Regions from separate parts of the Salinicoccus jeotgali genome, predicted to be linked through region 1. Evidence: riboswitches for the same ligand, from Rfam matches in the RefSeq annotation. Region 1 holds a riboswitch; each other region holds the start of a gene.
What was found. A riboswitch is a leader RNA that binds a small molecule or an ion and turns the genes downstream of it on or off. The one in region 1 is predicted to bind thiamine pyrophosphate.
Positions count from the first base shown of each region.

Region 1 (4,214 bases):
GGATGAAAGTGTTGAGGGTTTCATTGGTGATGATTGTACTGCCTGTTTCATTTGCTACACCAGCTCCATGCATTTTGCCGGCGATGATCAATATATCTTCACCGAATATCTCCCGGGCACGCGCTATGGCTAGGGCGATCTCATCATTTGAGACACCCGTTTTTGGATTGCCGGTAAGGCAGATGAAGTCGAAACCAAGGGTCTTTACAGCCGTTAGTGCTTCCTTGGATGCGATGCGTCCGCGGTTGATGGTGTCGAGCGCTTCAATCTCCTCGGCATCGAGATCGACCGGCTCAAGGTTGAGTCCGATCGGCCGTCCTGTAAGCTGTTTAATTTCCTGCATCAACTCCAAGTCGGCAGAAGGCTCCAGTCCTTCTACTTTCGGTTCGAAGACATCCAGCAGGTTGAACAGCAGCATGTCCGCTCCGAATGAAGCGGCCAGTTCTGCATTGGTGATGTCCGGATAGAGTGGGGGCACTGTGGCCATCGTCTCTGCGAGCATCACCCGGCCTTCACTTGCCTGGATGGATTGTTTCAGATCCCGGCCGGACATGCCTTTGAAATCAGATGCATTACAGTCCAGTAATCGTTTCATAATGGATCGTCTCCCTTCTTTGCCCTCATTCTATATAAAAATATCCCCGCTGACCAGTTTGAAGCGGATGGCGGGGAGGGTGCGCTCAGAATATATTTTGCACCATATTCTGTCAGCACCAAATATATATGGTATATTTACAATGTAAAACTACATCTTCTATACTACCTTATCTGAAAAGGGGAATGGCCATGGACAGAATCAATCTGATTACACTTGGCGTCAAAGATATTTCAGCTGCTGTCGCCTTTTACCGGAAACTTGGGTTGGAGTCGATCATAATGGGTGATGAGGATGAGATAGAAATCATCTTCTTCAGGATGAAGGGATCGAAACTGGCATTATATCCGCTCGACACGCTTGCCAGGGAGACCGGGGCGGAGGCAATGGATGTGACACATGGCTTCAACGGCATCACCTTGGCATTTAATGCGAAATCTGAAGCGGAGGTCGATCATATACTGGAGAGGGCCAAAAAATCAGGTGGCATCGTCACCAAGGAAGCGAGTCCAACCTCATGGGGTGGCTACAGCGGATATTTCAAAGATCCGGACGGCTATTACTGGGAAGTCGCCTATGGTTCTGATTGGGATTTTGATGAGGACGATATGCTGATCATATAGAAATACGGCCCGCCTCAAAGAGGCGGGCCGTATTCAATCAGCGGTTGGAAGGACTGTTTGATGAGAGGGTGAAGGTCATGGCGGTATGTCCTGCCGCTTCCTGTACTTTCAAAAACGCCGATTCCAAGGCATTGAAGATATCGTGGACGTCCCCATCCAGTCTTGTGGCACCATGGCTGGCACTCACTTTCACACCTTCTTTCGCTGCTGCATTGATTCGGGATTGGATAATCTCCATATAGTCCTCAGTCCCCAGCGGATAGAGCGCGAATTTGCATCCGGCCTGTTGCGCCACACCTCTACGCGGCGCCGTCGAACCAGTCGGTGTTTCGAGATCATTCTCCTCGTGGGTTTCGGGACATCCAACCGAAAATGTACCGCTCATCGCCACGTGCTTGCCAGTCTGTGCGGCGTTTAAGTAGATCGACTCCACAACAGCAAAAACTTCGGATATAGGGCCATGCACCGACGATGATACGTCATCCGTCACCATCATGACTTCAGCAGTTTCAGTTTCCTCCAAAGCTGATAGGATGACATCCACAAAGTCGTCGCTCATCACACTCAAATTGAATTGACAGCCTACCGGCTGTTTTGAACCGTATTCATTTCCCATAATGCCATACCTCCTGAATATTGATATAAAAAACTGCAGTCCGATAGGAATGCAGCATGAAGGTATATCAGCTGCACTTCCCCACGCTGGTGTTATCCAGATCGGGTCGTAGGGGTCCGGTAATCCGTCTCAGCTTTATATAGCGCCCCCAGTGCATCGGTATGCAGTTTCATCTTTATCATACATGTGATCATCAATCGACTACAAGTGATAGCTTGAGATGATTAAAAATAAATTGCGTTATAAAGTTTGAAAATTGAGATAATTGGGTACCTGTATCGTGAACGGATACGGTCATTAAAAGGAGGATGCACTTTGGATCTTAAGGACAAAGTAGCAATCATTACAGGAGGCGGCTCCGGTATTGGACTCGCCACAGCACAAGCGTTCTTGGAAAAAGGGGTAAAAGTCGTAATTGCAGACTACGATGAGGAAGCGGGCAGGAAAGCAGAAGAAAAGTTGAAAAGCCATGGTGACGTTGTGTTTCAGATGACCGACGTATCAGTGGAAGAGGATATTAAAAAAGTCGTTGCTCTCGCCGTGGAAAAGTTTGGACATCTGGATATCATGTTCAACAACGCCGGAATCGGTGTCCAGGGCGAGACGCACAAGCTTTCCTACGAAGATTACCATAAAGTGATCAGAGTCAATCAAGATAGCGTATTCTACGGTTCGAAGCATGCCATTCCTGAAATGCAGAAGGCTGGAGGCGGCGCAATCATCAATACCGCATCCATTCTCGGCAGTGTAGGCGAACCGACAGCATTTGCATATAACGCTTCCAAGGGCGCAATAAACTTAATGACGAAATCCGTCGCATTACAATATGCCAAGGATAACATCCGCGTCAGTGCAGTAGCTCCGGGCTATGTTGATTCCAACATGGTGAATAAGGACGCATTGGGAGAGTTTTATGATGCTCTCGTCGATAAGCACCCAATCGGTAGGCTCGGCAAGCCTGAAGAGATTGCACATGCAGTGGTATTCCTGGCGGAGAATGACTTTACGACCGGCACAACCCTCCTTGTAGATGGCGGTTACACCGCCCAGTAGGTTTATAGGGGGCAAGGCACCTGTACTGACTGTCGACTTCGATGCTTCCGTGCTTGGAACCCCAGTCATAAATGACTACTCGGAAGTGACCTTGAAGCATGTGCAGGCAGAAACAGCAGCCCCTATCGATAAAAAAGTCCTCCGGGAAGGCTCAAGGACACGTGATGTCATAAAGAAATTGACTGAAGACACATGGGTGCTCGAAGAATATTCAGATGAAGGTCTCCGGACACTTACAAACCTGAATATCACCTACGGCACCGAAAATAGGAACGTCTATACGATAAAAGAAGGCGATCCGCTTTCTGCCAAGGTGGAGTGTGATTGGAAGGTCATCGTCAAGGATGATGATATCGACACTGAATTGACTACCAGAAGCGTCATGACTGCCGACCAGGACTATTATTATCTTTTGAATGAATTAACGGCATGGAATGATAGAAATGAAGTATTTTCAAAAGCTTGGAATAAAAAAATAAAGAGAAATTATACGTAGGATGTCAAAAATGCCATGACCACAAAAGTCATGGCATTTTGTTTTCATACATTAAAAATCAACTATCAGCAGAAAGCAGATATACCCATAGTTATTAATGCTGTACCAACTCTGATAAAATGGGTAGACAGAATACCACGTAAAAGGGGCGAATATTATGACTGAAAGCGGATGGCAATTGGAACACACTTATACAGAACTCCCGGGAGTCTTCTATAGAGAAACACAACCGGAGAGTGCAGAGTTTCCGGAAATGGTCCTCTTCAACTGGAAATTGGCGGGGGAATTGGGTCTGGATGCGGCAAACCTTCAGATGGAAGCAACTGATGTCCTCTCGGGGAATGAGGTGCCAGAAGGCAGTAAACCGATAGCACAGGCTTACGCGGGGCATCAGTTCGGCAGTTTTACGATGCTCGGGGATGGCCGTGCAGTACTGCTCGGTGAGCAGGTGACACCATCAGGCGCACGGATGGACATTCAGCTGAAAGGTTCCGGACGTACGCCGTTTTCCCGCATGGGGGATGGGCGTGCGCCACTCGGGCCGATGCTTCGGGAGTACATGATCAGCGAAGCGATGCATGGGCTTGGAATACCGTCGACCCGTGCCATGGCACTTATTACGACAGGGGAAGCGGTGAGCCGCGGCAAGATGTTCCCGGGTGCAGTATTGACCCGTGTGGCATCGAGTCATATCCGTGTTGGAACTTTCGAATATGCAGCCCGTGCTGAGGGAGACGATAATGTGCGGATGCTTGCAGATTACGCAATCGGCCGCCATTATCCAGAAATTGCATCGAAACCGGACAAGTACCGGGAATTTTTGGATGCCGT
Region 1 covers NZ_AP043830.1:643,196-647,409, forward strand. The annotation lists gene ACZ43I_RS03280 (DUF7916 family protein) at 1-595, opposite strand, end outside; gene ACZ43I_RS03285 (VOC family protein) at 787-1,218, shown strand; gene ACZ43I_RS03290 (YkoF family thiamine/hydroxymethylpyrimidine-binding protein) at 1,256-1,834, opposite strand; TPP riboswitch at 1,896-1,994, opposite strand; gene ACZ43I_RS03295 (SDR family NAD(P)-dependent oxidoreductase) at 2,150-2,887, shown strand; gene ACZ43I_RS03300 (hypothetical protein) at 2,937-3,383, shown strand; gene ACZ43I_RS03305 (protein adenylyltransferase SelO) at 3,541-4,214, shown strand, end outside.

Region 2 (4,214 bases), 560 kb from region 1:
GTCGGAATGGAAGAATTCGCCGATAAACAGATAGGTGAACTTTCAGGTGGACAGCAGCAAAGGGTGTTCGTAGCGAGAAGTCTCTCTCAAAATGCCGATATCTTATTCATGGATGAACCATTTGTTGGAATCGACATCCACAGTGAGGAAGTCATCATCAAAATTCTGAAGGAATTGAGGGATCAGGGAAAAACGCTATTCGTCATCCACCATGACCTGACCAAAGTAGAAGATTATTTTGATGACTTGATCTTAGTGAATGGCGGTCTGGTTGCTGCAGGGCCGGTTGCTGAAGTGTTCACCCCAGATCTGATGGAGAAAACTTTTAATGCGCCATTAGCTGTTTTAGAGAACATGGGAGGTAAACTATCATGAGTTTTTTGAATGACCTATTGTTCTATGATTACCTCCAGAAAGCCTTGATCACTTCAATAATGGTCGGCATCATATCCGGTGTAATCGGCAGTTTCATCGTACTGCGCGGAATGTCGTTGATGGGGGATGCCATTTCGCATGCAGTACTGCCTGGCATCGCCATTTCTTACATGTTGGGTATTTCGTATTTCTATGGTGCTGTAGTAGCAGGAGTGATCGCTGCTGTGGGTATAGGTGGCATCAGCCAAAACAGTAGAATCAAGACAGACGCTTCAATCGGAATAGTGTTCTCAACTGCTTTGGCTCTAGGGATCATACTGATTACAAAAGCGCAGAGTGCAACAGATTTGACGCAGATACTGTTCGGTAACGTCCTCCACGTCAGGACTTCTGATATGTGGATCACTGCAGGGGTCAGCCTTCTGGTCATCATCATTATCGTGGTCTTCTATAAAGAACTTCTCATTGCAACATTCGATGAGACGATGGCACGGGTTTATGGCTTGAACACCCGTTTCATCCACTATGGTCTGATGGTACTGCTGACACTTGTTGCAGTCGCCTCCCTGCAGACAGTCGGGGTGATACTGGTAGTCTCCCTGCTGATTACGCCGGCCTCGACCGCCTATCTGCTGACGAACCGCCTATCCATCATGATCGTATTATCTTCAATTTTTGGAGCCAGCGCTGCAGTGGTCGGCATCTATTACAGCTACATGCATGATCTGCCGTCCGGCCCTATCATAGCGATTGCTTCTGCCATCCTCTTTGTATTGGTGCTGATTTTTTCTCCAAGGCAAGGCGTACTGTGGCCAAAGCTTCGCAAGATGAAAAAATCATAATTGATGAGCCATTATAAATTTTTAGGAGAGATTAAACATGAAGAATAAGATTACTTATCTGATCGGCCTGTTGATGGTCGTACTAGTGTTGAATGCTTGTTCAAATGAAAGCAGTGCTGCGGGTGAAGCGAATGAGGATGATAAATTGAAAGTGGTCACATCCTTTACGATTCTAGAGGATCTCGCCCGTGAGATTGGAGGCGAGGATGTCGACATTCATAACCTCGTACCGACCGGCACGGATCCCCATGAATACGAACCACTTCCTAAAGACATGAAAAAGGCCACTGACGCGGATATTCTTTTCTATAATGGCTTGAACCTTGAGGGTGGTGGAAATGGTTGGTTCTTTAAAATGATCGATTCCGTCAATCAGGACCTAGACGATGTCTACTCCCTATCAGACCGCATCGAACCGATGTACATCACTGATGAAGAGACCCAAGCAGAAGAAATCAACCCGCATGCTTTCATCAGTCCTAAAGTGGGGATAAAGATGGCAGAGGATATGCGTGACGCTTTCATTGAAAAAGACCCGGAAAGAAAAGAAAACTACGAGAAGCGGGCTGACGAATATCTTAAACGATTGAAAGATGTAGAAGGGGAGTACCAACAGAAGATAGATGACATTCCGAAAGAAGGTCGGGTACTTGTTACAAGTGAACGCGCCTTCCAATATCTTGCCAGTGATTACGGTTTGAAGGAAGGGTATATATGGGCAATTGATACTGAAGATACCGGTTCACCCAACCAGATAAATTCACTTGTTTCATTCATTGAAGAAAATGACGTGCCTGTACTCTTCATCGAATCGAACGTCGATCCGCGTCCGATGGAGACCGTCTCCGATCAGACGGGCGTTCCTTTTTCCAAAAAACCCATCTATTCCGATGAAATTGGAAAACCGGGAGAAGAAGTGGACACCTATATCAAGTATCTGAATTACAACATCAATCTGATCCATGACGAGTTGAGCGCCGAGTAAAAGATATGGCCGTGTGGCCATATCTTTTTTTAATGGTTGATGACCCTCGATGTTCTATCTATCATTGATGTCGTCAAATTTCCCGGGAAATCATTGAAACACATTGACAGTCTGATGACTCATATCCATATTTGACTTTGAGGAATGAGTCGGCTAACATGATAATCAACTGAATACGCAACACCACTAGGGGTGCTTTTTAGCTGAGACGGTCACAGACCGATCCCTTTGACTTGATCTGGATAATGCCAGCGTAAGGAATGTGGGATGGTCGGACATATCCTGTCTTCATACTAAACCCATTTCCTACGCTGGAAATGGGTTTTTATCATTCTAAATAGGAGGATTATGATGTTAAGTACACAATTGAAGCAGGATGCAGAGCAGTTTATTGACGAAATATACGGGGATGATTTCATCCAGGGGCTCATAAATGAAGATATTGATCACGCTTCACTCATCCACTATCTTCAGGCAGATGCATTATATCTTGAAGAATTCGCAAATATTTATGCCATGCTGATCTCGAAGACCACTTCCAAGGACATGATGGAATATCTTCTCGAAGAGATGCGTTTCATACTTGGGGGAGAGGTCGAGGCACATGAAGTTTTGGCAAGAGCTGTAGGAAAGCCATATGCAGAAATCATAAAGGATGGAGAATGGTATCCTTCTGCCGATCATTATATTAAACATATGTACTATAACGCCTATGCTAAGGAAAATATCGCATTCACATTAAGTGCCATGGCACCGTGCCCCTACATCTATCAAAAGTTGGCGGAAAAGGCGATGGCGCAAAACGTATTCCAGGAAAACCACCAATACCGGGGATGGTTCGAATTCTACAGTAGCAATATCGATGAGACGGCTGATGTGATGTTCAACGCCATCGACAAAGAAGCGGAGAATATGAATGATGATGAAATAGGCCTGCTGCGCAAAAATTTCAGAGAGAGTGCAGAGCATGAAAGGCGGTTCTTCAATATGGCGATGACAAGAGAACACTGGGCGGGGGTGGATATGAATGTCTAGAATGCCCATTGCGTTGACTGTTGCAGGGACCGATCCGACTGGCGGCGCTGGTGTTTTGGCTGATATCAAAACCTTCCATTCACAAGAGGTGTTTGGAATGGCTGCAATCACCGCCCTGACCGCACAAAATACCATAGGCGTCCAAGATGTCCATAATATCCCGGGACAGTTTCTACAGGAGCAATTGGACAGCATCTTTTCCGACGAAGTACCAGACGCCATGAAAAGCGGCATGATTGCCAACGAAGAGATGATGGCAGTCATAAAAGAGTGTGTTGAACGCCACCAAGTCCCCTATATCATCGATCCGGTCATGATTGCCACAAGCGGTGATCCACTCATAGATGGAGATGCTGCTGAATTTCTCAGAACACAGCTTTTACCCCTTGCTTTGACCGTTACACCAAACATACATGAAGCAGAGAAGATCAGTGGCCAACAAATCAGTAGTGAGGGGGATATCAAGAAAGCTGCCGATATTTTCCTGAATGACATCGGGGTGCAGAGCGTTGTAATAACAGGCGGACATCTGGATTCAGGCCCCACAGACTATTTATTTACTGCAGACAACGCAATAGAACTCAGTGAAACGCGTATCGATACAACCAACACACATGGCACAGGATGCACATTTTCAGCAGTGATGACAGCAGAGGTGGCCAAGGGGAAATCAATCGAAGAAAGTTTCCGTACCGCTAAGCGCTATATCACTTCGGCAATCAGACATAACCCAAATATCGGAAAAGGTAATGGACCGGTCAGCCATTTCAGCTATAAAGGAGAGTAATTCATGGATAATGTAAATAGACTCAGAGAGATGAACCCGCTTGTTGTCTGCATCACAAATGATGTCGTCAAAAACTTCACGGCTAATGGGCTCCTTGCGATTGGCGCTTCGCCACTTGTAGGCGGGGAAGTCGCAGAAGCTTCAGATCTGATGAAATCCGCTTCTGCACTCCTCATCAACATCGGTACTG
Region 2 covers NZ_AP043830.1:79,711-83,924, reverse strand. The annotation lists gene ACZ43I_RS00370 (metal ABC transporter ATP-binding protein) at 1-375, shown strand, start outside; gene ACZ43I_RS00365 (metal ABC transporter permease) at 372-1,217, shown strand; gene ACZ43I_RS00360 (metal ABC transporter solute-binding protein, Zn/Mn family) at 1,255-2,202, shown strand; TPP riboswitch at 2,381-2,480, shown strand; gene tenA (thiaminase II) at 2,551-3,237, shown strand; gene thiD (bifunctional hydroxymethylpyrimidine kinase/phosphomethylpyrimidine kinase) at 3,230-4,024, shown strand; gene thiM (hydroxyethylthiazole kinase) at 4,028-4,214, shown strand, end outside.
Region 2: linked by a shared signal. The riboswitch ahead of tenA (thiaminase II) and the one ahead of ACZ43I_RS03290 (YkoF family thiamine/hydroxymethylpyrimidine-binding protein) in region 1 are both predicted to bind thiamine pyrophosphate.

Region 3 (4,214 bases), 870 kb from region 1:
TCCTTGAGTGAAAGTAAAGAAGTGAATCACAGTTTATTATAAAACAGTGATTTTTTTAATATTTATCAAATAATTTACTTTCAAAACTTAAAGTACCTGGAAAGTTGAAAATTTTCGGTACTTCAAAATAAAAATTGAAATATTAATATAATGATAGCATTTCTCTTAAGTTTTCTCCATTGTAATTTCTTCTAAAAATTTTGCGCTTTTGCATTTCTGGAATGATGAATTCAACAAAATCTTCCAGACTGCCTGGGAGTGTTGGCGGCATCAAGTTGAAACCATCTGCGACACCTGCCTTCATCCATTTTTCGATTTCATCGACAATTTCTTCAGGCGTACCAATAAGTGTCAAGTGTCCGCCTCCAGCGTTTAGGTAACCGAGTAGTTCACGGACTGTCGGATTTCTGTCTTCTATGATTTCTAACACAGTTTGATAACGCCCGACTGGGCCTGTGAATTCTTCGATTGGGGGCAATGCAGGGACTTTTTCATCGAGTTTCCACGATTTTGTGTCTTGCTGAACAAAGAATTCGAGTTGCTTCAGCGCAGTATCAATTGGCAGTAAATCGTCTAATTTCGCTTTCTTTTCTTGTGCTTCTTCTTTTGTCTTACCCACATAAGTCACTAGACCTGGAAACACTTTGATTGAGCAGTCTGGCCGATGACTTTCTCTTATTGCCCGATCTAATTTCTCACGATAGGCTTTTGCTTGTCTTAAGTTCCAAGCAACTGAGTAGACTGCATCGGCATATTTCGCAGCAAGTGCCACGCCTTCTATTGATGCCCCTGCTTGCATCGCAACCGGTTTTCCTTCCTTTCCTAAAGGCAGGGTTAATGGCCCCTTTACTTGGAAGTAATCTCCATTATGGTTGAACGGTTGAATGTTATCGTTTTTGGTGATTTTATTGTTCGCTCTGTCTGGACTATAGTCATCAATGGACCACGATTCAAATAATTTATCCATGACTTCTGCAAATTCATCTGCTTTCTTATAACGCACTGCTCTTTCCGGTAATTCCAGCATACTGTGATTTTGTGCTTCGTAATCGGACATTGATGTCACCAGGTTCCAGCCCACACGTCCTTTTGTTATATGCTGCAGTGTGAGTAACTGCCTTGCTGAAGTAAACGGGTTATTAAACGTTCCCGAAATAGTTGAAACAAGTCCAACGTTAGCTGTGACATTACTCATGGCAGTTAATACAACTATTGGATCAAAATAACTCGTTGGCAATTCCGTAGCACTATAAGCAGGGAAGGCTTGTGCATCTGCGAAAAATACCGCATCGAATTTTCCACGTTCAGCAATCTTCGCCAAATTTTCATAGTATCCAATTGTCGTAAATTCATCTATGCTCGAATCTGCTGTCATCCATGCTGCCTGATGATGTCCTACACCATACAATAAAACTCCTATATTTAACTGTTTCGGATTAATCATAATATATCCCCCTAGTTCATAGTAAGGCCGCCATCCACCGTGATGTTCTGCCCCGTAATACCATCTGCTGCTTCGGAACAAAGATAAACCACCATATTCGCAACATCTTGAGGGGATGTGACTTTCCTCAATGGTGTGGATTGTGCGATTAAATCAAATACTTCAGGTGTTGTGGCTGCACTTGCATCTGTTGTCTTCAATAATCCGCCCGAAACGATATTTGCTCGGATGCCGTGCTGACCAAGCTCTGCTGCAACATTTCTGGTGAACCCAATTAAAGCAGCTTTTGCTGTTGTATATTCGTGATATGGTACCACAGGGTTTTGATATAGATTCGTTCCGATGCTAATGATTGCACCCTCTTTTCGCTCTAGGAATTGGGGGAGGGCACTTTGTGATACGTTGAACGCGGCTTTTAACGTGCCGTCTAGTTGTTGTTCATAATCTTTGTAGGTTAAATCTTTAAATGCTTTTTGAGTAGTTGGGTCAAACTTGAAGTTTACGAGTGCGTTGTTTACTACAACATCAATCTGCCCAAAATGTTCAGTCCCTTTTTTAACTAACTGTTCAACTTCTTTCCTATTTGTAACGTCTGCCTGAATAGAAATTGCTTGGGGTCCGATTTGCTTTTGCAACGCTTCTGCTTCTGATTTGCTGCGATTGTAGTTAATGATGACATTAAAGCCTTTTTCACTCAATTTTTTTACGATGCATCTACCAAGACCTCTGCCACTTCCTGTTACTAAAACTGTCCTTGCCAAGTAAATACCTCCTCTATTTTAGAAAAAAAATACGCAACCTTCGTAAGAAGGTTACGTATCGAGAGCGAATTATATACACCTATAAAGGCATAGATATTTAGCTGTATCGAAGTAACACTTTCCTACGCTAGTTTTAACTAGATCAGGTTCAAAGGGTTTGAGGTTATCCTCATCTCAGTTTACAAAAACGCCCCTAGTGCAAATTTATTCTATTTAATATCATTGTAGTACTTCTAAGAGATACGTCAAGTAAATAGTGAATACTTTGAAATTTATTGAATAAGCTGAGCAGGACTTCTCATCCAAGTGAATCAAAAAAATTCTAATGAGGTCCGGCAGTATATTGAACGTGTTTCTACTATTATATAGGGGTCGTTCATTGATGGAAATGGCCCCTGTATATGTTATTTTTCATTTCTTCGTTTGTCAAAATAAGCTAGACAGCCTGCCTACATTCATGTAACTCATAAATGCTTCCAGCGGTGTCTGGTAGTTCAAAAACTTTCTGGGTATGTGGTTTCTCTTGGAGGCTACTGAAGCAACCATCCTCTGATCCACTGTGTTGAAATCCATATGCTTGGGCAGGCCGTCTTTCCGAAGCAGTCCATTGGAATGTTCATTCAATCCTCTTTGGGAAGGCGTGCCCGGGTCGGCAAAGTAAATATCAATATCATTTCGGTTGCTCATTGACTGCCAATTTGAGAATTCCTTACCACAGTCGAAAGTAATGGATTTGAACACATTTCTGGGGATCTGATGGAACCATGCGTTGATGACTGTTTCAATATCCTTTGCAGTCCGGCCCTCGGGCTTGAGGGTAATGATCACTTTCGACAGCCGTTCTACAAGTGTCACAACGGCACTTTTATGATGGATGCCGACAATGGTATCGCCTTCCAGATGTCCAAATTCTTCTTTGAATGCTGGGTAGTCCGTCTTTCTGTCAGAGAGTTTCCGTCTGAAAGCCTGTCTCCCACGGCGTTCCTTATGGCCGTTGGGTTTTCGCTTTCCTTTCATCGTCAAGGTGGAAACATCAAAGTCTTTGCGCTTGAACATGCGGTACAATGTGCGGCTGGAGCAGTTGATCGGCTGTTCACGGCGACCGACAATCACATCCGGCGTCCATCCTTGCGCGACCTTTTCTGCCACATATGCGCGTTGATCATTCGACAGCACCGTCTGTTTTCGACCGCAACGCTGCTTGTTTGCCTTGTAGCGCTTATAGAAATCCAATGCGGTGTGACCGTCTTTCAGGAAAGTGACCACATTGTGGACGGTCTGACGTGCTCGGCCAATCTGTTCTGAAATCTTTGATACAGAGACATTCTGATGGAAATAAGATTCTATAATTACAAGTTCATCCGTGCTAAGATGGGTGTAGGTCATTCGTGATCACTCCTATGATTTCTTTGGTCGGAAATACATTTTGAGTGTATCACGAGTGGCTTTCTTTATGTGTCTAGCTTAATTTTACAATCGGCGATCCTTAAAAAAGAGGAGAGAAGGACTATGAAAGAATACTCTCAAAAAGAGATACAGCAACTGTTTAAAGAAAGAAAACCGATACCAAAGGAACTGGTCACTCAAGCTCAAAAAGCAGATCTCATTGATGTGATTGAAAAGCAGGGCGATGTCGTCATCCACGTATCTGATAAGTACGCAAAACTCGCTGAACATGACAGTTTTGTGATTGATAAGCAAAATAACTCATTCTTCTGGAACTCACAAGATTTAAAAGGGAATCCGATCAATTATTTAAGAAGTGTTCATGATTATAGCTTTAGAAGTGCCATTAAAGAACTCACTTTAAATGATGAGTACAAAACCGCAGAAGTCAATGTCGATAAAGAACAAGAACCCTTTGTCTTTCGGCCAGATGAGCTGTCGGAAGACACTTCCGTCGCAAAAGATTACCTCGTTAATCAACGAGGCATCAATGAAGACTTAGTAGATACACTCATTGATAAAAAACTCATACAGCAAGATCACAATAACAATGTCGTATTTTT
Region 3 covers NZ_AP043830.1:2,053,295-2,057,508, reverse strand. The annotation lists gene ACZ43I_RS10610 (NtaA/DmoA family FMN-dependent monooxygenase) at 143-1,444, opposite strand; gene ACZ43I_RS10605 (3-oxoacyl-ACP reductase) at 1,456-2,205, opposite strand; TPP riboswitch at 2,308-2,410, opposite strand; gene ACZ43I_RS10600 (IS30 family transposase) at 2,632-3,591, opposite strand; gene ACZ43I_RS10595 (DUF3991 and TOPRIM domain-containing protein) at 3,715-4,214, shown strand, end outside.
Region 3: linked by a shared signal. The riboswitch ahead of ACZ43I_RS10605 (3-oxoacyl-ACP reductase) and the one ahead of ACZ43I_RS03290 (YkoF family thiamine/hydroxymethylpyrimidine-binding protein) in region 1 are both predicted to bind thiamine pyrophosphate.